Regions from separate parts of the Pseudarthrobacter sp. NIBRBAC000502771 genome, predicted to be linked through region 2. Evidence: predicted binding sites of a transcription regulator. Region 2 holds the regulator's gene; the other holds the start of a gene.
What was found. Region 2 encodes HrcA, which represses chaperone genes, less so after heat shock. Its sites were predicted from a motif close to TTNGCACTCGNNNNNNNCGAGTGCNAA; they were not measured.

Region 1 (11,294 bases), 720 kb from region 2:
CCACCGGGGTGTCCCCGTCCGCATCAGCAAGTACGACGCCGGCGCCCCCTTTGGCTTCCCCGTCACCTGATCCGGGTTCCCGGCCCTTGGGGTGGGGGCCGGAGCAGCGGGACCAGGACGCCGCGGCGGCGGCCGTCGCGGCCATGTCGCCCGAGCAGAAAGCCGGGCAGGTCCTGCTCCCGTTCTTCAAGGGCAACCAGGTGGAGGCGCAGGCGGCGCTCATCCAGCGCCTCCACCTGGCAGGGTCCATCATCATGGGGGACAACGTGCCCCGCGACCCACGGGGCCAGGTGGACGTGCCCGGAATGGGTGCCGTGAACCAGCGGTTGCAGCAGGCTGTTGCCACGGACGGCCGGCGTTGGCCGGGGATCATGAGCGTAGACCAGGAAGGCGGAGCGGTGGCACGCCTGGGGCAGCCCCTCACCGAATGGCCCACGCCCATGAGCTACGGGGCCGCCGGCAACCTTGACCTGACGCGCAAGGCCGGCAAGAGCCTGGCAAGCGAGTTGGTGCCGCTGGGCTTCGACCTGGATTTCGCACCGGACACTGATGTGACTGTCGGCCCTGCAGACCCGACCATCGGCGCCCGTTCCATGTCCTCTGACCCTGCTGCGGCGGCAGCCCAGGGAACGGCATTCGCCCAAGGCATGCTGGACGCAGGGGTGCTCCCCACCGTCAAGCACTTTCCCGGGCACGGCTCGGTAACGGCGGATTCCCACCTCAGCCTCCCCGTCCAGCCGGCAGGCCTCGACGTGCTGCGGGGCCGGGACTGGAAACCCTTCGAGGCTGCCGTCGCCGCGGGCCTGCCCATTGTCATGACCGGACACATTGCCGTGCCCGCGCTGGAACCCGGTGTGCCGTCGTCGCTCTCCGCACCGAGCTACGCGGCGCTCAGGGGTTTGGGCTTCAAGGGCGTGGCCGTGACCGATGCCCTCAACATGGGCGCCGTCGAGAACCAGTACCCGGCCGGCGCCGCTGCAGTGAAAGCACTGGCCGCCGGCGCCGACCTGCTGCTGATGCCTGCGGACGTGGAGCAGGCGCACGCCGCCATCGTCCAGGCCCTGGCCGCCGGGACCCTTCCCGCCGCACGCCTGGATGAGGCAGCGCAGCGCGTGGCCACCATGATGATCTGGCATGCCCGCACCACGCCGCCTGCCGGAACCCCGGGCGCGGGTGCTCCGGCAGGAAGCGGGGCAGCGCTGTCGGCCCAGGTCTCGGCATCGGCCGTCACGGTTGTCTCCGGCCCCTGCAGCGGACCCTTGGTTCCCGGCTCCGTGCGGGTGGCCGGCGGGGGACCGGGGGACCGGGAACGTTTTGAAGCCGCCGCCGCGCGCGCCGGGATTGCCGTGGGATCAGGGCCGGTGGTCAACCTCATCGGATTCGGCGGCAAACCGGCGGGCGGGGACATCGCCGTGTCCCTCGACGCCCCCTGGCTACTCCAGGGGTCCAGCGCCCCGGTGAAGCTGGCACTGTACGGACGAACCGATGCCGCCTTCGACGCCTTGGCCGCCGTACTGGCAGGGAAGGCCCCGGCCCCGGGAAAGCTGCCCGCCGCCGTCGGGCCCTTCCCGGCCGGAACCGGCTGCCCCTGAGCCCCTGGCCGCGCATGCCCGCAGGAACGCTTTAATGGTCTGGTGCCCATTCTGAATAAAGACATGACCCTCTGCATCTCGCTCTCGGCCCGTCCCAGCAACAACGGGACCCGGTTCCACAACCACCTTTACGGGCAGCTGGACCTGAACTGGATCTACAAGGCGTTCGCGCCCACCAACCTCGAACAGGCCATCGCGGGTGTCCGCGGGCTGGGCATCCGTGGCTGTGCCATCTCCATGCCCTACAAGGAAGACGTCATCGCGCTGGTGGACGAGATGGACCCCTCCGCCAAGGCCATCGACTCCGTAAATACCATCGTGAACACGGACGGGCATCTCAAGGCGTACAACACGGACTACACCGCCATCGAACAGCTCCTCGCCACCAATGAAGTCCCTACCGACTATTCGGTGCTGGTGCAGGGCGCCGGCGGCATGGCCAAGGCCACCGTTGCAGCCCTCCGGGACGCAGGATTCCGGGACGTCACCGTCATCGCCCGGAACGAGGCCGCCGGGCGTGCGCTGGCGGACCAGTATGGCTTCCAGTGGCGTGCAGCGCTCGACGGCGGGACGGCTGACCTGATCATCAACGTCACCCCGATCGGCATGGCGGGCGGCGCGGAAGCTGACACAATGGCTTTCCCTGCCCAAGCCATCGACGCAGCCCGCCTGGTGTTCGACGTGGTGGCGCTGCCCGCCGAAACACCGCTGATCCGCGCCGCCCGTGTGGCCGGCAAACCAGTGATCACGGGGGCCGAGGTGGCCACCATCCAGGCGCTGGAGCAGTTCGTCCTGTACACGGGCGTGCGTCCCACGCCGGACCAAGTGCGGGCGGCCGAGGACTTCATGCGCGCCCAGTAAGGCGTGCGTCAGGCAGGTTCCACCACGATGGCCACCCGGTCCTCGCCGATGCGCGTCAGGACCAGGGTGGCCGTCCTACCGCCCTTCTTCGCGTTCTTTCCGCCGGGCAGCAGCTGCTTCCGCAGCTCTTCCGGAGTGACCGCCATGCCGCGCTTCTTGATGTCCAGCACGGTGATGCCCTCCCGCTTTACCCATGCCTTGAGCGACTTGACGTTGTACGGCATGACCTCCAGGACCTTGAAGGCACGGGCGAACGGGGTGGCCAGGAGCCTGGGCGCGCAGATGTAGGCGATGTGTTCATCCACCAGGTGGCCGCCGAGCTGCAGCGCCACGTCCGCCACCAGCCCGGCACGGATCACGGCGCCGTCCGGTTCATACAGGTACCCCTCCACGGGGCCCACCGGCGCGGCAGGGCCCGCGCCGAAGTCCTCGGCACTGGTCAACTCCGCAGGTGCCTGCGGCCCCAGGACCAGCGCGGCGCGGCGGACTCCGGGCCGGCGAACGCCGTTGAACCACAGGGTCACCTCCGTGACGTCACCGGCCACCGACACCCACTGCGCCTCGCAGCCCGCAGGCACGGACTCGTGCGGCATGCCCGGGCCCATCTTCACGCCCACGGCCTTGCCCCGGGCAGCCAGTGACTCCACGAAGGACAACGGCGGCGAGAATGCCTCAGGGTCCCAGATCCGCTTGGTGCCGGAGCTGGAGGTGACCCGCCGGGCCGGGTCCAGCCAGACGCCGTCCATCCCGTCCAGGGGGACGGACGAGGCGTCGGCATGCACCACCGTGGCGTTGGGGAAGGGAATGAGGTTCACGGTGGCGCAGGCCGCGGTGGTTTCGTCCATTTCGACGGCAGTGACGTTGAGGTCCAGGGAGGCCAGGGCCAGGGAGTCCGCGCCCAGGCCGCAGCCAAGGTCCGCCACGTGGCTGATCCCGGCGGCGGCGAACCGCCGGGCGTGGTGGGCGGCGACACTCAGGCGCGTGGCCTGTTCCAACCCAGCCTGCGTGAAAAGCATCTGCCGGGCGAATTCGCCGAACTTGGACTCCGCCCTGGTGCGCAGCCGCGATTGGGTCAGGACGGCCGAGACGAGTCCTGCAGGGTGACCTGCCTTCCGGAGTGCAGCGTTGAGCTCCAACGAGTCCTCATCGCGGTATGGGCCCAGGGACGCCAGCAACTCCCAGCCCTCCGGGGTCAGCAACGGTGCGATTTGGTCCTGTGCCATCTGGTCCTGGGGAGCGTGAGCCATGGGTTCCAGCCTAGTGGAGGAGTGCATGGGCGGGATGCGGATACTGTTGAATCCATGGATGAGAGCGCAGCCCCCCGCGAGCCCGATGACCACGAACCGGGGGACCACGGGCCGGCCAGGTTCGCCCGTCCCGTCCTGATTGCCGCCGCCGTGGTGGCCGTGGTCTGCATCGCGTTGCTGGTGATCATCTTCCTGTTGGACACGTTCAACGCGACCGTTTATTCGGTAGGCGGCAAAAACGTCCAGGACAACACCCCGGAGGCCAGGGACATCCGCGGGCTGTACGACGGCGCGCGGGCCGGGAGCATCTTCTTCCTCGTTGCTGCGCTGCTCGCCGCGGCAGTGTCCGGCTGGGTGCTGTACAGGGGACGGAACCAGGACGACGGCGAAACCGACGGCGGCGAGGACGTGGACTTCGACGACCTGGGCCGGTGACGACGCGGGGCACCGACCACCCGGGCTGCCGGGATGGGGTGCCTTCCCTCCCCGGCGGCCCACCGCCGTCGGGCGCCAAAGGGTGTACGCCCATGACGAAACGTTGGCACTCACCTTGACCGAGTGCTAACCCTTACATAGAGTCTTCATTAGCACTCTCCCTAGGAGGGTGCTAACACATGAAGAGCTGCCAGCCAGGCTGCTGCCGGCACCGCGACGACGGTTTGCCAGCTACGGCGGAAAGCTTTCCAGTCCACGAATTTGCTGACGAAAAGGAGAGGTCCGAGTGTCGGTCTCTATTAAGCCTCTTGAGGATCGTATTGTTGTCCGCCCGCTCGAAGCCGAGCAGACCACGGCTTCCGGCCTGGTCATCCCGGACTCCGCACAGGAGAAGCCGCAGGAAGGCGAAGTTGTTGCAGTTGGCCCCGGCCGCTTCGAAGATGGCAACCGCGTTCCCGTTGACGTAGCAGTTGGCGACGTCGTCATCTACTCCAAGTACGGCGGAACTGAAGTCAAGACTGGCGGCACCGAGTACCTCGTGCTGTCCGCCCGCGACGTCCTGGCAATCGTCGTCAAGTAACTCTTCGGATCCCCGTGCTGCCGGCCATGCTCATGCTGGCCGGCAGTGCGGGGTTTCTGTCTTTGAAAGGACAAAACCATGGCAAAGCAGCTTGCGTTTAACGACGCTGCCCGCAGGTCCCTTGAGGCCGGCATCGATAAGCTCGCGAACACCGTCAAGGTGACGCTCGGCCCCCGCGGCCGCAACGTCGTCCTGGACAAGAAGTGGGGCGCCCCCACCATCACGAACGACGGCGTCACCATCGCCCGCGAAGTGGAACTGGACGATCCCTACGAGAACCTTGGCGCCCAGCTGGCCAAGGAAGTAGCCACCAAGACCAACGATGTTGCCGGCGACGGCACCACCACCGCCACGGTCCTGGCCCAGGCGCTGGTCAAGGAAGGCCTGCGCAACGTTGCAGCCGGCGCTGCCCCCGGCCAGATCAAGCGCGGCATCGAGGTTGCGGTTGAGGCCGTGGCTGCCCGCCTGCTCGAAAACGCCCGCCCGGTCGAAGGCACCCAGGTGGCTAACGTTGCCGCCATCTCGGCGCAGAGCGACGAGATCGGTGAGCTCCTCGCCGAGGCCTTTGGCAAGGTGGGCAAGGATGGCGTCATCACCATCGAAGAGTCCTCCACCACCCAGACCGAACTGGTCCTCACCGAGGGCATGCAGTTCGACAAGGGCTACCTGTCCCCGTACTTCGTCACCGACGCGGAGCGCCAGGAAGCAGTCCTCGAGGACGCACTCATCCTGATCAACCAGGGCAAGATCTCCTCGATCCAGGAATTCCTGCCGCTGCTCGAAAAGGCCCTGCAGAGCTCCAAGCCGCTGTTTATTATCGCCGAGGACGTTGAGGGCGAGGCCCTGTCCACGCTGATCGTCAACCGCATCCGCGGCACCCTGAACGTCGTGGCCGTCAAGGCTCCCGGCTTCGGCGACCGCCGCAAGGCCATGCTGCAGGACATCGCCACCCTCACCGGTGCACAGGTTGTCTCCCCGGAACTGGGCCTGAGCCTGGACTCCGTAGGCCTGGAGGTGCTGGGTACTGCCCGCCGCATCACCGTCACCAAGGACAACACCACCATCGTCGACGGCGCCGGTTCGGCCGAGGACGTGGCTGCACGCGTAGCCCAGCTGCGCGCCGAGCTGACCCGCACCGACTCCGACTGGGACCGCGAGAAGCTCCAGGAACGCCTGGCCAAGCTTGCCGGCGGCATCGGCGTCATCAAGGTTGGCGCTGCCACCGAGGTTGAGCTGAAGGAAAAGAAGCACCGCATCGAGGACGCCGTGTCCTCCACCCGCGCTGCCCTCGAAGAAGGCATCGTGGCCGGTGGCGGTACCGCCCTCATCCACGCCCTCAAGGCACTGGACGAGGACGCTTCCGTGAAGGCCCTCGAAGGCGACGCCGCCGCAGCTGTCGGCATCGTCCGCCGCGCACTGGTGCAGCCGCTGCGCTGGATTGCCCAGAACGCCGGCTTCGATGGCTACGTTGTCACCTCCAAGGTTGCCGACCTGGAGACCAACAACGGCTTCAACGCCAAGTCCGGCGAGTACGAGGACCTGATCGCCGCGGGCGTCATCGACCCCGTCAAGGTCACCCGTGCAGCCCTCCGCAACGCGGCCTCCATCGCCGCCCTGGTTCTCACCACCGAGACCCTGGTCGTGGAGAAGCCGGCCGAAGAGGACGAACACGCAGGCCACAGCCACTAGGGCTGCACCTTAGCGGCTTTCCGCTGAAAAGGCTGGTCCGGCATCTGCCGGGCCAGCCTTTTTCATGCCCTTCACAGGATGCCAGGCTAGGTTGCTGGGCCCACGCCGCCAGGGTCCCTGGCCGAGCGAAGCGAGGTTAGGTTGCGGTCATCTCGGACGTCTCCACTTCTCCTCCGCGTTCGTACACCAGCGAGACCGCCCCTTTCGGGAAGCTGCGGGCCGGCTCGGCCAGCGTGAAGGTGGAGGGCACCGTTCCAGTGCCGAACAGGCGCTTTCCCTGGCCCAGGACCACCGGATACAGCCAGAAATGGAGCCGGTCCAGCACATTGGCCGCCATGAGGGACCGGATCAGTACCCCGCTGCCGAACATATGGATCTGCCCAAACCCGTCCCGTAGGCCGCCCGCGGCCGCGGCATCCGGCAGGACAGTGGTGCCGGCCCAGTCCGGGTCCGCCATTGTGCCGGAGACAACGAACTTGGGGACCCGGTTGAGGGCATCGGCTATGTCACCGGACTGGTGGGGCCAGTAGGACGCAAAGATGTCGTAGGTCTTCCGGCCGAGGAGGAGGGCATCCATCCGGCTGATCTCGTCCGCTATCGAGGCGCCGGCCTCGTCGTCGGACACCGGCGCCTGCCAGCCGCCGAACGCGAATTCGCCTTCAGGGTCTTCTTCACGGCCGCCCGGCGCCTGGTACACGCCGTCGAGGGTGATGAACAGGTTTGCCACGATGATCCCCACGCGCACATTGTGGACCGCGCCTGCACGCTGTCCAGTACTCCGATCCAGGGTGCCGGTGCAGTGCCCGTGGCAGGATGGTGCCATGCTGCTCCTTGAGCTCGTGGAAACCACTAAAGCCGTCGCATCAACCCGGTCCCGGCTGGCAAAGGTGGACGCCCTGGTCCACCTGCTGCGCCGGCTGGAACCGGCGGAGATTCCGACGGCGGTGGGCTTGCTCTGTGCCAAACCCCGCCAGGGCCGGGTTGGGGTTGGCTGGAGCGCCGTGGCTGCGGCCAAGGCGGAACCCGCAGCGGAGCCACGCCTCACCGTGTCGGATTTCGATACCGCGCTGGACCGGCTCCTGGCAACAGTAGGCAGCGGGTCGGGTGCAGAACGGGCCGCCATCCTCAATACGCTCATGGCTGCCGCCACCGAACCCGAGCAGTCGTTCATCGCCGGCGTCCTGCTTGGGGAACTGCGCACCGGCGCCCTGGAAGGAGTGCTGACGGACGCCGTCGCACGCGCCTCGGACCGGCCCGTCGACGCAGTGCGGCGTGCGGCCATGCTCTCCGGCGACCTCGGCGGTACGGCGCTACTTGCACTGATGGGCACCGCCGCGGAACTTGATGCCGTCGGCCTGGTGGTGGGCCGGCCGGTGCAGCCCATGCTCGCGGCCACCGCCGGCAGCGCGGGCGCGGCCCTTGAAGCCACCGGGGAGGCTTCGGTGGAATATAAGCTCGACGGCGCCCGCATCCAGGTGCACCGGTCCGGCAGCGACGTGCGCATCTTCACCCGCAACCTTGCCGATGTAACGCACCGCCTGCCCGAGGTGGTGGACCTGGTCCGCGGGTTGCCGGTACAGGACGTCATCCTCGATGGCGAAACCCTCGCCCTGGATGAAGAGGGCGCCCCGCGGCCCTTCCAGGAAACCATGTCGCGCTTTGGCGCAGACGCAGTCCGGGAGACGCTGCTGCACCCCTGGTTCTTCGACGTGCTGCACATCGACGGCCGTGACCTGCTGGATGAACCGCTGGCCACCCGCATCGACATCCTCGACCGCGTGGCCCCTGCACACCGGATCCCGGGGGAGGTCACCGCCGACCCCGCCGTCGCCGAGCGCGTTTCGCAGGATGCGCTGGCCGCGGGCCATGAGGGCGTGGTGGTGAAGGCGATCGACTCGGTCTACGCCGCCGGCCGGCGCGGATCCAATTGGGTGAAAGTGAAGCCGGTGCATACCTACGACCTGGTGGTGCTTGCCTGCGAATGGGGCTCGGGACGCCGGACAGGGATGCTGTCTAACCTGCACCTCGGGGCATTGGATCCCGGCGGTGACTTCGGCGAACCCGGCGGCTACGTGATGGTGGGCAAGACGTTCAAGGGCCTTACGGATGAACTGCTGCGCTGGCAGACGGAGAGGTTCCAGGAGATTGAGGTGCGGCGCACCGCTGGCACCGTATGGGTTGAGCCGAAGACCGTCGTCGAAATAGCCATTGACGGCGTGCAGCAGTCGCCGCGCTACCCGGGCGGGATCGCCCTGAGGTTTGCCCGGGTCAAGCGCTACCGGGAGGACAAGGCCCCGGCCGAGGCGGACACCATCCAGACCCTCCGCTCCCTGCTGCGCTCGTAGTCGAAAGGAACCGTTGTCCGTCAGTTGCGGCTTCTGCTGCCCTGGCGCCGTAGGGTCCGGGCCTCACCATCCGGCAGGCGCTTGGAGATCATGCGGTAGAAGAGCAGGACGGCGACGGCGGCCACCACGATGCCTACAAGGTTGAGCAGCAGTTGGAGCGCGGAGCCTGCAGCCTTCGGGTATTCGCCCAGTACCAAAGCTACCGCCACGTATCCGGCCGCCGGCACTGTGGTCACGGAGATGAAGACACCGATCAGGGCGGCCGAGCGGCGGCCGATGATGGACAGCATCCCGGCGATTCCGGCCAGGATGGCAACGATCAACGAATACGGGCCCGGGTGGTAGATGAACTCCACTGCCGAGCCTTTGTCCAGGGCATCGCGCGGAAAGAGGCCCAGCGGGATCGACAGCCACGCCGTCAGTGCGGCCAGCAGCATCGCAACCGGGAAGCCCACGGCCAGGGCTACTGCGGCACGGCGGCCAAGCCTCCACTTTCGGGTGGCGATCGAAACCGCGAGGGCGGCCAGTGGCCCGAACTCAGGACCCACTGCCATGGCGCCCACAATGGCAATGGGGGAGTCGGTCACAATACCGATTCCGGCGAGTTGGGTTGCCAGGACCAGGAAGGCAAGGAAGTTCCAGGTCAAGCGGGAGTCCTCGCCAGTCTGCCGGGTGACGTCCTCCCAGATCACAGCGTCTGCGCCCTCACCCGGGGCGGCGCGCTCAGCCTGGTCGGCGTTCCGGGACAGCACGAATTCGGGTGTGGACATGGAAATGGACCCAACATCGCGGACCTTCAGGATGTTGAGCTTCTCCAGAAGTTCCTCCACTGATTCCCGGGCGACCAGGACTTCAATGACATCGCCCTCTGGCACCACGGAGGCGCCCCGGACCACAGTGACCTCTGCCGTTCCACGCTGGTCGCGGCAGGTCTGCACGGTCACGTCGGACAGCTCCCCGGGCACACAAATCCGCAGCTGGACAACCACGCCCGCTCCCTTCCACGACTGGGCCCAGCATAGTCTGAACCGGCGGCGTGATTGGCTGTTGGACAGCGCGTTGGCTAGGCTTGATGCTTTGGCTGGCGGCTGTTGTGAGGGGTTCTAGTGTCCGTAACGGAAGCCCCGAAGGCACCCGGATCCGGCCCCTCTGAACGCCCGCGGAAGCCCACTTTCCGTCCGGAGGTCCAGGGGCTCCGGGCGCTGGCTGTCCTGATGGTGGTGGCCTACCACGTGTGGCTGGGCCGGGTGTCCGGCGGAGTCGATATCTTCCTGCTCATCTCGGCCTTCCTGCTCACGTTGTCGTTCGTCCGGAAAGCCGAGTCAGGCAAACCCTTCAAGCTGCCGGCGCACTGGCTGCACCTGTTAAAGCGGCTGCTGCCAGCCGCCGTCGTGGTGATCCTCGGCGTGCTCGCCGGCACCTGGCTGATCCTGCCGCAGGGCCGCTGGCCGCAGGTACTGGACCAGGCCTGGGCGTCCCTGCTGTACAGCCAGAACTGGCTCCTGGCGGACTTATCTGTGGACTATTACGCGCAGGACCACGCCGGTGCCAGCCCGCTGCAGCACTTCTGGTCCCTGTCCATCCAAGGGCAGGTCTTCATCCTGTGGCCGCTGGTCTTTGCCGCCACGGCAGCCGTTCTGGCCGGGCTGCGCAGGGTATCCCGCCTGCAAGGGCTGACGTACCGCGGCCTGCTGGCCGTGGTTTTCGGTGCAGTCTTCGCGGTGTCACTGGCCTACTCCGTTGGCCAGACAGCCACCAACCAGGCCTACGCCTACTTCGACACCCGTACCCGGCTCTGGGAGTTTGCACTGGGCTCCCTGCTGGCGCTGGCGCTGCCGTACCTGCGGCCCGGACGCATGGTGCGCATTGCCCTGGGCTGGGCCGGACTGGCCGCGATGATTTCCTGCGGACTGGTGCTGACCGTTGACCGGTCCTTCCCGGGGTACGTGGCACTGTGGCCTACGCTTGCGGCCGCCGCGATCATCGTCGCCGGGCAGACCGGCAGCCGTTTCGGCGTTGACCGCCTGCTCAGCAGCCGGGCCGCCGTGGCCCTGGGCGACAACTCCTATGCCCTTTATCTGTGGCACTGGCCCGTCCTGGTGCTGGCGCTCGCGGCCACCGGCGTCGAAGCGCCGAACCTCATGCAGGGCCTCGGCATCGTTGGAGCCGCCATCGTCCTCGCCGTCCTGACCACGCGCTTCGTGGAAAAGCCGTTGCGGGACTGGCACTGGCCCAAGCTCCGAACGTGGCGGACCGCCGTCGTCGTTGTTGCCTGTGGCGCTGTCCTGGCCGGGCCCGTCGCGGTCTGGCAGACATCACTCACCGCTGAGGAAAGTGCGACGGCGGCACAACCGAGGGAGCTCACGCCCGGGGCGCTGGCGCTCACCCCGGAGAACGAAGACTCGCCCGCGCCGAGAGCCCGCACCATCCCGGGGCCCACGGCCCTGGACAACGATTGGGCCGGCATCGACTCGCCCTGCACCGGTGCCAACGCCACGGCCGACCCCATCCTGGAGGGCTGCCGGCAGGAGCTTCCGGAGGAACC
Region 2 (9,630 bases):
AACCTTGCCAAGCCGGCGGCCGAGTCCCTGCCCGGCTACGCCGACGCCAAACCCATGGTGTTCTCGGGCCTGTATCCGCTGGATGGCGCGGACTACCCGGTACTCCGCGACGCCCTCGAAAAGCTCATGCTCAATGACGCCGCACTGGTCTATGAGCCGGAGACCTCGGCCGCGCTGGGCTTTGGGTTCCGCGTGGGCTTCCTGGGCCTGCTGCACCTTGAGATCACCCGCGAACGGCTGGAGCGCGAGTACAACCTCGACCTGATCTCCACCGCACCGAACGTGGAATACGAGGTGACTTTGGAGGACAAGAAGGTGGTCCGCGTGACCAACCCCAGTGAGTACCCCACGGGCAAAATCGCTGAGGTCCGCGAACCCATGGTGTCGGCCACCATCCTGGCCCCCAACGAATTCGTCGGCGCCATCATGGAACTGTGCCAGTCCCGCCGCGGCGTCATGGGCGGCATGGACTACCTCTCCGAGGACCGGGTGGAAATCCGGTACCGCCTGCCGCTGGCGGAAATCGTGTTCGACTTCTTCGACATCCTGAAGTCCAAGACCCGTGGCTACGGTTCCCTTGACTGGAAGGCCGACGGCGAGCAGGTCGCCGACCTCGTGAAGGTGGACATCATGCTCCAGGGTGAACAGGTGGACGCCTTCAGCGCCATCACCCACCGGGACAAGGCCTACGCCTACGGTGTGATGATGACCGGCAAGCTCCGCGAACTCATCCCGCGGCAGCAGTTCGAGGTGCCCATCCAGGCGGCAATCGGCTCCAGGATCATCGCCCGCGAAAGCATCCGGGCCATCCGCAAGGACGTGCTGGCCAAATGCTACGGCGGTGACATCTCCCGGAAGCGCAAGCTGCTGGAGAAGCAAAAAGAAGGCAAGAAGCGCATGAAGATGGTGGGCACGGTGGAGGTGCCGCAGGAAGCGTTCATCGCCGCCCTGACCACCGACGAATCGAAGGACAAGGCCAAGAAGAAGTGACCACCGCGCAGCAGGGGACCCGCTGATGCCCAGCACGCTTCCCCTCGGCGACCCGGCGCCGTCGGACGGTCTGCTGCCTGCCCAGGCAGCAGACGGTGCGGCGGCCCGGGCCTTTGGCCTGTATGTCCACATCCCGTTCTGCGCGGTGCGCTGTGGGTACTGCGACTTCAACACCTACACCGCCACGGAACTGGGTGGCGGCGCGTCACAGGACGCCTACGCCCAAACGGCAGTATCGGAAGTGTCATTGGCCGCCAGGGTGATGACCCGTTCCGGGCTGCCGGAGCGCAAGCTCAGCACTGTCTTTTTCGGGGGCGGCACGCCCACCCTGCTTCCGGCCGATGACCTCGCCCTGATCCTTCGCGCCGCCATTGACCGGTGGGGCATCGAGGACGGCGCCGAGGTCACCACGGAAGCCAACCCGGATTCGGTCACGCCGGAGTCCCTTGCCGTCCTCAAGGAGGCGGGCTTCACCAGGGTCTCCTTTGGGATGCAGTCCGCCGTCCCGCACGTGCTCAAGGTCCTGGACCGCACCCACACCCCCAGCAGGGTTCCGCAGGTGGTGCAGTGGGCGCGGGAGGCAGGGCTGGATGTCAGCCTGGACCTGATTTACGGGACGCCGGGGGAGTCGCTGGCCGACTGGCGACACTCCCTGGAAACTGCCCTGTCCTACCAGCCGGACCACATCAGCGCCTACGCCCTGATTGTCGAGGACGGGACCAAGCTGGCGGCGCAGATGCGCCGCGGCGAGGTGCCGGGAATTGACGACGACGACCACGCCGACAAGTACGAACTCGCCGACCAGCTCATCACCGACGCCGGGCTCGGCTGGTATGAGGTCAGCAACTGGGCGCGGAGCCCGGAGCACGCGTGCCGCCACAACCTGGCCTACTGGCGTGGCGACGACTGGTGGGGCATCGGCCCCGGCGCGCATTCGCACGTGGGCGGGGTGCGCTGGTGGAACGTGAAGCACCCGTCCGCTTATGCCAACCGACTGTCCCAGGGGCATTCGCCCGCGGCGGGCCGGGAAACCCTTGACGCCGGAACCAGGAACATGGAGCGGGTGATGCTGGAGGCGCGCCTGCAGTCAGGGCTTGAGGTTTCGGCCCTCAGCGCCGGGGGCAGGCACCAGGTTGCCGGGCTCATCGCTGACGGCCTGGTGGAGCCGGCCGCCGCTTTCAAGGGCCGCCTTGTCCTTACGCTGAAGGGCAGGCTCCTGGCGGACGCTGTGGTCCGCCGCGTCCTTCCGGACTGACGGCCGCCGGCGCGTCCAGGGGGAGGGCCTGCGCCGCTACTTGAGCCAGCGCAGGTTGTACTGGTAGCGGTGCGGCTGGCCCTTGTTGACGTGGATTCCTGCGGCCACCGAGAAGCAGGTCAGCGCCACCCAGATCAGGGTCGCGATCACGGCGAAGATGTTGCCAACATAGGGGATGAACACCAGGATGTTGGCCAGCACGGCGGCGATGGTGGGCGGCAGGCTGAAGTTCAGCGCCTCTTTGGATTCCTGCGCGGTGAACGGCCCGCGGTCGCGGAAGATCAGGTAGATCAGCAGCGAGGGGACACAGCCAAGGATCCCGCCGAAATGTGCCAGCGTGGCCCATTGGCGGTCTTCGCTGGCCGTGAGCGGCAGGGCATTGGCGGGGACGCCATGGTACTCGGAGCGGCCCTGGCCATCCCTGTGATCACGTGCGTTTTCTGCCACAGTCTGTTCCTTCGGAGATGCAAGTGGTGCTGACGTCAAATACGGGCGCGTAGTGCAATGCCCCTGAAAAAGGCGGCATTGCACTACCAAGAATACTGGCTTCCGGCGCGGTGTCCGCCCCTCAGGGCACGGTGAGGAAGTCGATGACTTCCTCAACCCGCCCCAGCAGCGATGCTTCCAGGTCGGCGTAGGTGCGTACGGCGCCCAGCAGCTTCTGCCATCCGAGGCCGATGTCTTCCTTGGTCGCATGCGGCCAGCCGAAGGCTTTGAGGATCCCGGTCTTCCAATCCTGTCCGCGGGGCACGGCCGGCCACTTGTCGATGCCCAGGACCGCCGGCCGGATGGCCTGCCAGACGTCAACATAGGGGTGTCCCACGATCAGGACATTCCCGGCCGCGCCGGGGGATGCCATGACCGCGTCGGCAATGCGGGACTCCTTGGAATCCGGAACGAGGTGGTCCACAAGGACGCCGAGCCGCCGGCCGGGACCGGGGTTGAAGCCGGCAACCGCCGCCGCCAGATCATCGATGCCATGCAGGGGTTCGACGACGATGCCTTCCACCCGAAGGTCGTCGCCCCAGACCTTTTCCACGAGTTCGGCGTCGTGCTTGCCCTCCACCCAGATGCGGCTTGCCTTGGCCACCTGGGCCCGCTGGCCGGCGACCCGGACAGAACCGGAGGCCGTCCTGCCGGCAACCGGAGCGCCGGCAGCCGGCCGCGGCGCCGGGGGTATGAGCCTGATGGGGCGGCCCTCCAGGAGGAAACCGAAGCCCAGCTTGAAGGACCGGGACTTCCCGCGGCGGTCCTCCAGGGCAACCACGTGCATCCCTCCGGACTTTTCCACCCGCGTCACGGCGCCTACCCAGCCTGACTGCACATCCTCCAGCACCATGCCCCGCTCCACCGGCACCTCGGGCAATTCCGACTTGGCCGGGGCGGAAATGCCGCGGGGCCCCCAGTTTTGGTAATCCATGGATTCGATCCGCCTAGCGCTAGGTCCTCCGCACCGGAATTTCGCCCGGAGCGGTACCAATGCTAACAACGGGCCAAGGCATAATAGACTGTTAGCACTTAGGCATGTCGAGTGCTAACAAGGTGGCATCTGGCGGGGCATGGGCCCTGCACCATGGATGGAGGTGGAGAGTGAGCGAGCCACGCAAACTGGAAGTGCTGCGGGCCATCGTGGAGGACTACGTCCACTCCCGCGAGCCGGTTGGGTCGAAAGCCCTGGTTGAGCGGCACCACCTTGGGGTTTCCAGCGCAACCATCCGGAATGACATGGCGGCCCTTGAGGACGAGGGATTAATCACGGCCCCCCACACCAGTGCAGGGCGGATTCCCACGGACAAGGGCTACCGGCTTTTCGTTGACCAGATCTCGGCGGTCAAACCGCTGTCGGCGGCCGAACGCCGGGCCATCCAGTCCCTCCTTGAAGGCGCAGACGATCTCGACGACGTCCTGGACCGCACCGTCCGGCTGCTGTCGCAGCTGACCAACCAGGTGGCTGTGGTCCAGTACCCGCACCTCAGCAAGGCCTTGGTGCGCCACATCGAATTCGTGCTGCTTGCCCCCCGCAAGGTGCTGGTGGTCCTCATTGCCAACAGCGGCAAGGTGGAGCAGCGGGTCATCGACGTCGGCCAGGACCTGAGCGACGACGCAGTGGCAGCACTCCGCACGCGTTTCCTCGCCGCACTGTCCGGGACGCCGCTGAGCCGGCTTGCCACGGCGCTTCCCTCCGTCGTGGCCGGCACGGCACAGGCACAGCGGCAGGCTGCGCACGCCCTGGCACTTGGCCTCGAGGGGCTGGCGCAAAACACCAGGGAGGACCGGATGGTCATGGCCGGGACAGCCAACCTGGCCCGGTCAAACGTTGACTTCCCCCTCAGCATCGGTCCCGTGCTCGAGGCCCTCGAGGAGCAGGTGGTGATGCTGCGGTTGCTGAGCGAGATGGCCCAGGACCACCGCGGCGTTGCCGTCAGCATCGGAAGGGAAAACCCCTACGACGGCCTGGCCGAAGCGTCGGTAGTGGCCACCGGCTACGGCCCCGACAGCGTCGCCAAGGTAGGAATCCTCGGGCCCACCAGGATGGACTACCCCACCACCATGGCCGCCGTCCGGGCAGTGGCCCGGTACCTTTCCAGGATTTTGGGGCCCTGACCCGCGCGGCCGGAGCATGTTCCGGCCGGGAACAACGGGCCGGGCCGCCCGACTGAACGCAGTACAACAAGGAAGAGATACGAACTTTGAGCAGCCACTATGACGTCCTTGGAGTCTCACCCGAAGCTACGGGCGAAGAGATCAAAAAGGCCTACCGCAAACTGGCCCGCACCCTCCACCCGGACGTAAACCCCGGTGAGGATGCCTCGGAACGCTTCAAGGCAGTAACTCACGCCTACGAGGTCCTCTCCGACCCCCAGAAGCGGCGGATCTACGACACCACGGGCAACGAGAACGGCACGGACAACGGCTTCGGCGGAGCCGGCTACGCGGGCCAGGGCTTCGCATTCCAGGACATCTTCGACACCTTCTTCGGCGCCGGGGGCAGCTCCGGCCCGGCTTCCCGTGTCCGCCGCGGCCAGGACGCCCTCATCAGCGTCCGGATCGACCTTCGCGACGCCGTGTTCGGCGTGAACAAGAAGCTCGAAGTGGACACCGCCGTGGTCTGCCCCACCTGTGAGGGATCCTGCTGCCGGCCCGGCACCCACCCCGAGCGCTGCGACATCTGCGGCGGCAGCGGCCAGGTCCAGCGGGCCGTCCGCTCCATCCTGGGCCAGGTCATGACTGCGGCCCCCTGCGGCACCTGCGAAGGCTTCGGCACCGTCATCAAGGACCCCTGCAACGAATGCAGCGGCCAGGGCCGGATCCGCAGCCGGCGTTCACTGACCATCAAAGTCCCCGCCGGCGTAGCCACCGGAACCAGGATCCAGCTCTCCGGGCAGGGTGAGGCCGGCCCGGCGGGCGGCCCCGCCGGCGACCTGTACGTGGAAATCCGCGTCAACAATGACGCCACCTATGTGCGGGAAGGCGACGACCTGCACGCCACCCTGCACATCCCCATGACTGCCGCTGCCCTGGGCACCGACGTCAACCTGGAAACCTTCGACGGCACCCAGGACATCGACGTCAAGCCGGGAACACAGTCCGGCGAGGTCATCACCCTGCGCGGCCTTGGTGTCACCCACCTGCGCGGCTACGGCCGCGGGGACCTGAAGGTCCACCTCCAGGTGGACACCCCGGCCAAGCTCGACCCGGCGCAGGAAGACCTCCTCCGGCAGCTCGCCAAGCTTCGCGGGGAACAGATCACAGAGGGAAAGCTCGCTGCCAGCGGCGGCATGTTCGCCAAGCTCCGGGACCGGTTCGGTAACCTGTAGCGGTGAGCAATCCCGTCTTCTTCACACCCGCCGGGTCGCTGGCCGGAATGGCCCCCGGCGGCCACTTTGTCCTGGACGGTTCCGAGGCACGCCACGCAGTCACGGTTAAACGGCTGTCGCCGGGAGAGCCGGTGGACATCGTCGACGGGGCCGGCACCCGCATGACCGGAAAGGTCGTCTCCGCTGCACCCTCCGGCCTTGAAGTGGAGTGCGGTGCCGTGGCCACGGATGAAATGCCGGACGTACGGCTGGTGCTGGTCCAGGCGCTGGCCAAGGGAGATCGTGACGAGCTGGCGATCGAGACGGCCACCGAACTGGGGATCGACGCCGTCATACCGTGGCAGTCGGAACGGTCGATCGTCCGCTGGAAGGGCGACAGGGCCGCCCGCGCCCACGCCAAGTGGGAATCCGCCGTGGCGGCAGCCGCCAAACAGGCCCGGCGGGCCTGGATTCCCGAAGTCCGGGCAGCGGTTGAAACAGCAGGGCTGTCCGCTGCAGTGGAGGCCGCTGACCTGGCAGTCATCCTGCACGAAGACGCAGTGCGCCCGCTGCGTGCTGTCCTTGAACAGTGGCAGGGGAATGCCCGGACGGGAATCCTGGAAGTCCTTCTGATTGTCGGTCCGGAGGGTGGAATCAGCCCGCGGGAAGTAACGAAACTCTGCGACAAAGGTGCCGTGACTGCCCTGTTGGGGCACCACGTCCTGCGGTCCTCCACAGCCGGTCCCGCCGCCGTCGTGCTTGCAAGCGACATCCTTGGCCGGTGGACCGCTACCTGACTTTGAAGGACCTCGTGTCCTCATTGCGGTCCGGCTCCCCGCCGGAACCTGCCTGGGCCACCCGGAGCTCATAGTCGCCCGGCGGAAGGTTGAGCGCCAGCGTGAAAACTCCCGCCTGGCCCTGCCCGGCGGCCGCCGTGGTTTCTCCGGTCAGGAAGGGCGATTTGCTGCCACCGTCCCCGGACTGCAGGATTTGCCAGTGCAGCTTTGCCCCCGGCGACGTGCTGCGGCCGGTGATTTTCACGCTGCCGCTGGGCACCTCGGTGTTTTCCTGGGGATCGATGATCCAGACCGGTGCCACCAGGCCGGCGGCCCGGGTCATCAGCGCGCCCAGCTGGACTTTTCCGAACGCCACGTAGTCCGTGTGGCCGTCCACCAGGATCCGGACCCGGACCTGCTGCCCGGTGTCGATCAGGCCCGAGCTGGCAGCGGCGGCGGTGGCCGTATAGATCAGCTGCTGGATGGCACGGGCTGCCATATCAGCGTCGAGGTTGCTGTTGAAGGCATCTGCGGAGACGTCAACGGTGATGATGTCCTTGCCTGAAATGGACGTGGCAAGTTTGTCCGGGTTCTGCCACGGCGTGAAGAAGTCAGGGTCAAGCGGTTTCTCTGACATCATGGCGCGCAGGGCGCGGGTCACCGGGTTTTCCTGTTCCGGGACGTCCCGGAACTCGCGGTAGAGGAAGACGTTCCCGCCCGTGCGGCCGATCCAGTACACGGGCGCCTTGTTGGAGGACTGGGTGGTTTCCAGGGGGGCGCTGGTGGAGGGAGCGTCCGGCATGGTGCCGCCTGTGGCGGGGACCGAGGCGACGGTCCCCGTGGGGGCTGGTCCGCCTTCGGCAGTGCAGGCAGTGAGGACCGGAACGAGCACCAGGATTCCTGCCAGGACGGCCGGGCGCAGGCGGCCCATGGGTCGTCCTGCCCTTTCGGGCACAGAGGTTTCCGGCACTGTCCTGCCCTTGTCCTTTCATGGCGTGGCGGGCCGATCCCCCTGGCGGCCTGGCGTTCCAGCAGATGCTGGATTTCCAGCATTACACAGGGGAGGGCCGCCCCAACCGCGCATTCGCCTCCCCGGCCCCAACTGCAACGGGAACGATATGAGGCCGATATGAAGTTGATACCAAACGCTGCTTTTCGCTGCCCGCAAACGGCTCTTCAGGGTGGCGGAGGTGCAGGTCACTGGCCCGGCAGGTATCCGGCCGGGGCGTGTGCTGGCGTAAGATAAAGGGACCGCCGGCAGGTGCCCCGTTCATCGGGTATCGGCTGCAGCGAACAACTGATGTCGATCTTTGAGGGGACCACGGGCCTGCGGGCCAGCACCATGACTGAATCAGCAAATGGTAAGCGCCGGCTCAACACGGGCGATGGCAGTCCGGGGGAATTCCCGCACTCCCTTCCCGGCATCCGGACCGAAGTAGTCCTCTTCGAGAACTCCGACCAGATGGTTCAGTCGCTCGGCAGTCATGACGAGGCACTGCGGTTCATCGAGGAGCAGTTCCCGGACGTCAACTTCCATGCCCGCGGCAACGAACTGTCCATCAGCGGACCGGTCAGCGACGTTCCCCGCATCATGCGGCTCCTCCAGGAGGTCCGTGGCCTTGTGGCCCGGGGCACCGTCATCACCCCAGCGGTGCTGCAACAGCTGGTGGCCCTCCTCCGCACGCAGTCGCTGCAGAATCCCGTGGACGTGCTCACGCACGACATCCTCTCCAGCCGCGGCAGGACCATCCGGCCCAAGACGCTCAACCAGAAGACCTACGTTGACGCCATCGACGCCAACACGGTGATCTTCGGCATCGGCCCGGCCGGTACCGGCAAGACCTACCTGGCCATGGCGAAAGCCGTGCAGGCACTGCAGCAAAAGGAAGTCAGCCGGATTATCCTCACGCGCCCGGCGGTAGAGGCGGGGGAGCGTCTCGGGTTCCTGCCCGGCACCCTCAGCGACAAGATCGATCCCTACCTGCGGCCGCTCTACGACGCCCTGCACGACATGATGGACCCCGAATCCATTCCCCGGCTCATGGCCGCCGGCACCATCGAAGTGGCACCCCTCGCCTACATGCGCGGACGCACCCTCAACGACGCCTTCATCATCCTCGACGAAGCCCAGAACACCACGCCGGAACAGATGAAGATGTTCCTCACCCGGCTCGGGTTCGGGTCCAAGATGGTGGTCACCGGAGACGTCACCCAAGTGGACCTTCCCCTTGGGACGCGATCCGGGCTGCGGATCGTCGAAGAAATCCTGCAGGGAATCGAGGGCGTGAACTTCTCCGTCCTGGACGCCGCCGACGTCGTCAGGCACAGGCTCGTCGGCGACATCGTCAACGCCTACAGCATCTGGGACGAAGCCCAGCGGAGCCGCGTCAAGCATTCAGCAAGCCGCGAAAAACGGGGGGAACACGCGTGAGTATCGAGGTCAACAACGAGTCCGGCATCCAGGTGGATGAGTCCGCGCTTGTGGCCCTGTCACGGTACATCTTCGAACATCTTTACATCCATCCGCAGGCCGAACTGTCCATCCTCCTCGTGGACGAGCCGGCCATGGAGAAGCTGCACATTGAACTGATGGACGAACCGGGCGCCACGGATGTGCTCTCGGTGCCCATGGACGAATTGACCCCCGGGACACCCGGCCGGCCCACGCCCCAGGGCATGCTGGGCGACATCGCCATCTGCCCGCAGGTCGCCAAGGTCCAGGCCAGGAACGCCGGGCATTCGCTGCAGGACGAAATGCTGCTGCTTACCACGCACGGCATCCTTCACCTGCTGGGCTACGACCACGCCGAAC

Region 1: groES (co-chaperone GroES) is a predicted target of HrcA. The motif match lies at 4,239-4,265, and genes of this name have one in related genera.

Annotation. Positions count from the first base shown of each region.
Region 1 is NZ_CP041187.1:2,392,450-2,403,743, forward strand. Features, by position in the region: gene NIBR502771_RS11270 (glycoside hydrolase family 3 N-terminal domain-containing protein) at 144-1,592, shown strand; gene NIBR502771_RS11275 (shikimate 5-dehydrogenase) at 1,656-2,453, shown strand; gene NIBR502771_RS11280 (class I SAM-dependent methyltransferase) at 2,462-3,700, opposite strand; gene NIBR502771_RS11285 (hypothetical protein) at 3,755-4,135, shown strand; gene groES (co-chaperone GroES) at 4,422-4,715, shown strand; gene groL (chaperonin GroEL) at 4,794-6,404, shown strand; gene NIBR502771_RS11300 (dihydrofolate reductase family protein) at 6,541-7,143, opposite strand; gene NIBR502771_RS11305 (ATP-dependent DNA ligase) at 7,226-8,749, shown strand; gene NIBR502771_RS11310 (DUF389 domain-containing protein) at 8,770-9,738, opposite strand; gene NIBR502771_RS11315 (acyltransferase family protein) at 9,856-11,294, shown strand, end outside.
Region 2 is NZ_CP041187.1:3,116,797-3,126,426, forward strand. Features, by position in the region: gene lepA (translation elongation factor 4) at 1-990, shown strand, start outside; gene hemW (radical SAM family heme chaperone HemW) at 1,016-2,245, shown strand; gene NIBR502771_RS14590 (DUF4870 domain-containing protein) at 2,282-2,692, opposite strand; gene NIBR502771_RS14595 (DUF3097 domain-containing protein) at 2,814-3,665, opposite strand; gene hrcA (heat-inducible transcriptional repressor HrcA) at 3,836-4,849, shown strand; gene dnaJ (molecular chaperone DnaJ) at 4,936-6,063, shown strand; gene NIBR502771_RS14610 (16S rRNA (uracil(1498)-N(3))-methyltransferase) at 6,066-6,839, shown strand; gene NIBR502771_RS14615 (GerMN domain-containing protein) at 6,832-7,749, opposite strand; gene NIBR502771_RS14620 (PhoH family protein) at 8,161-9,249, shown strand; gene ybeY (rRNA maturation RNase YbeY) at 9,246-9,630, shown strand, end outside.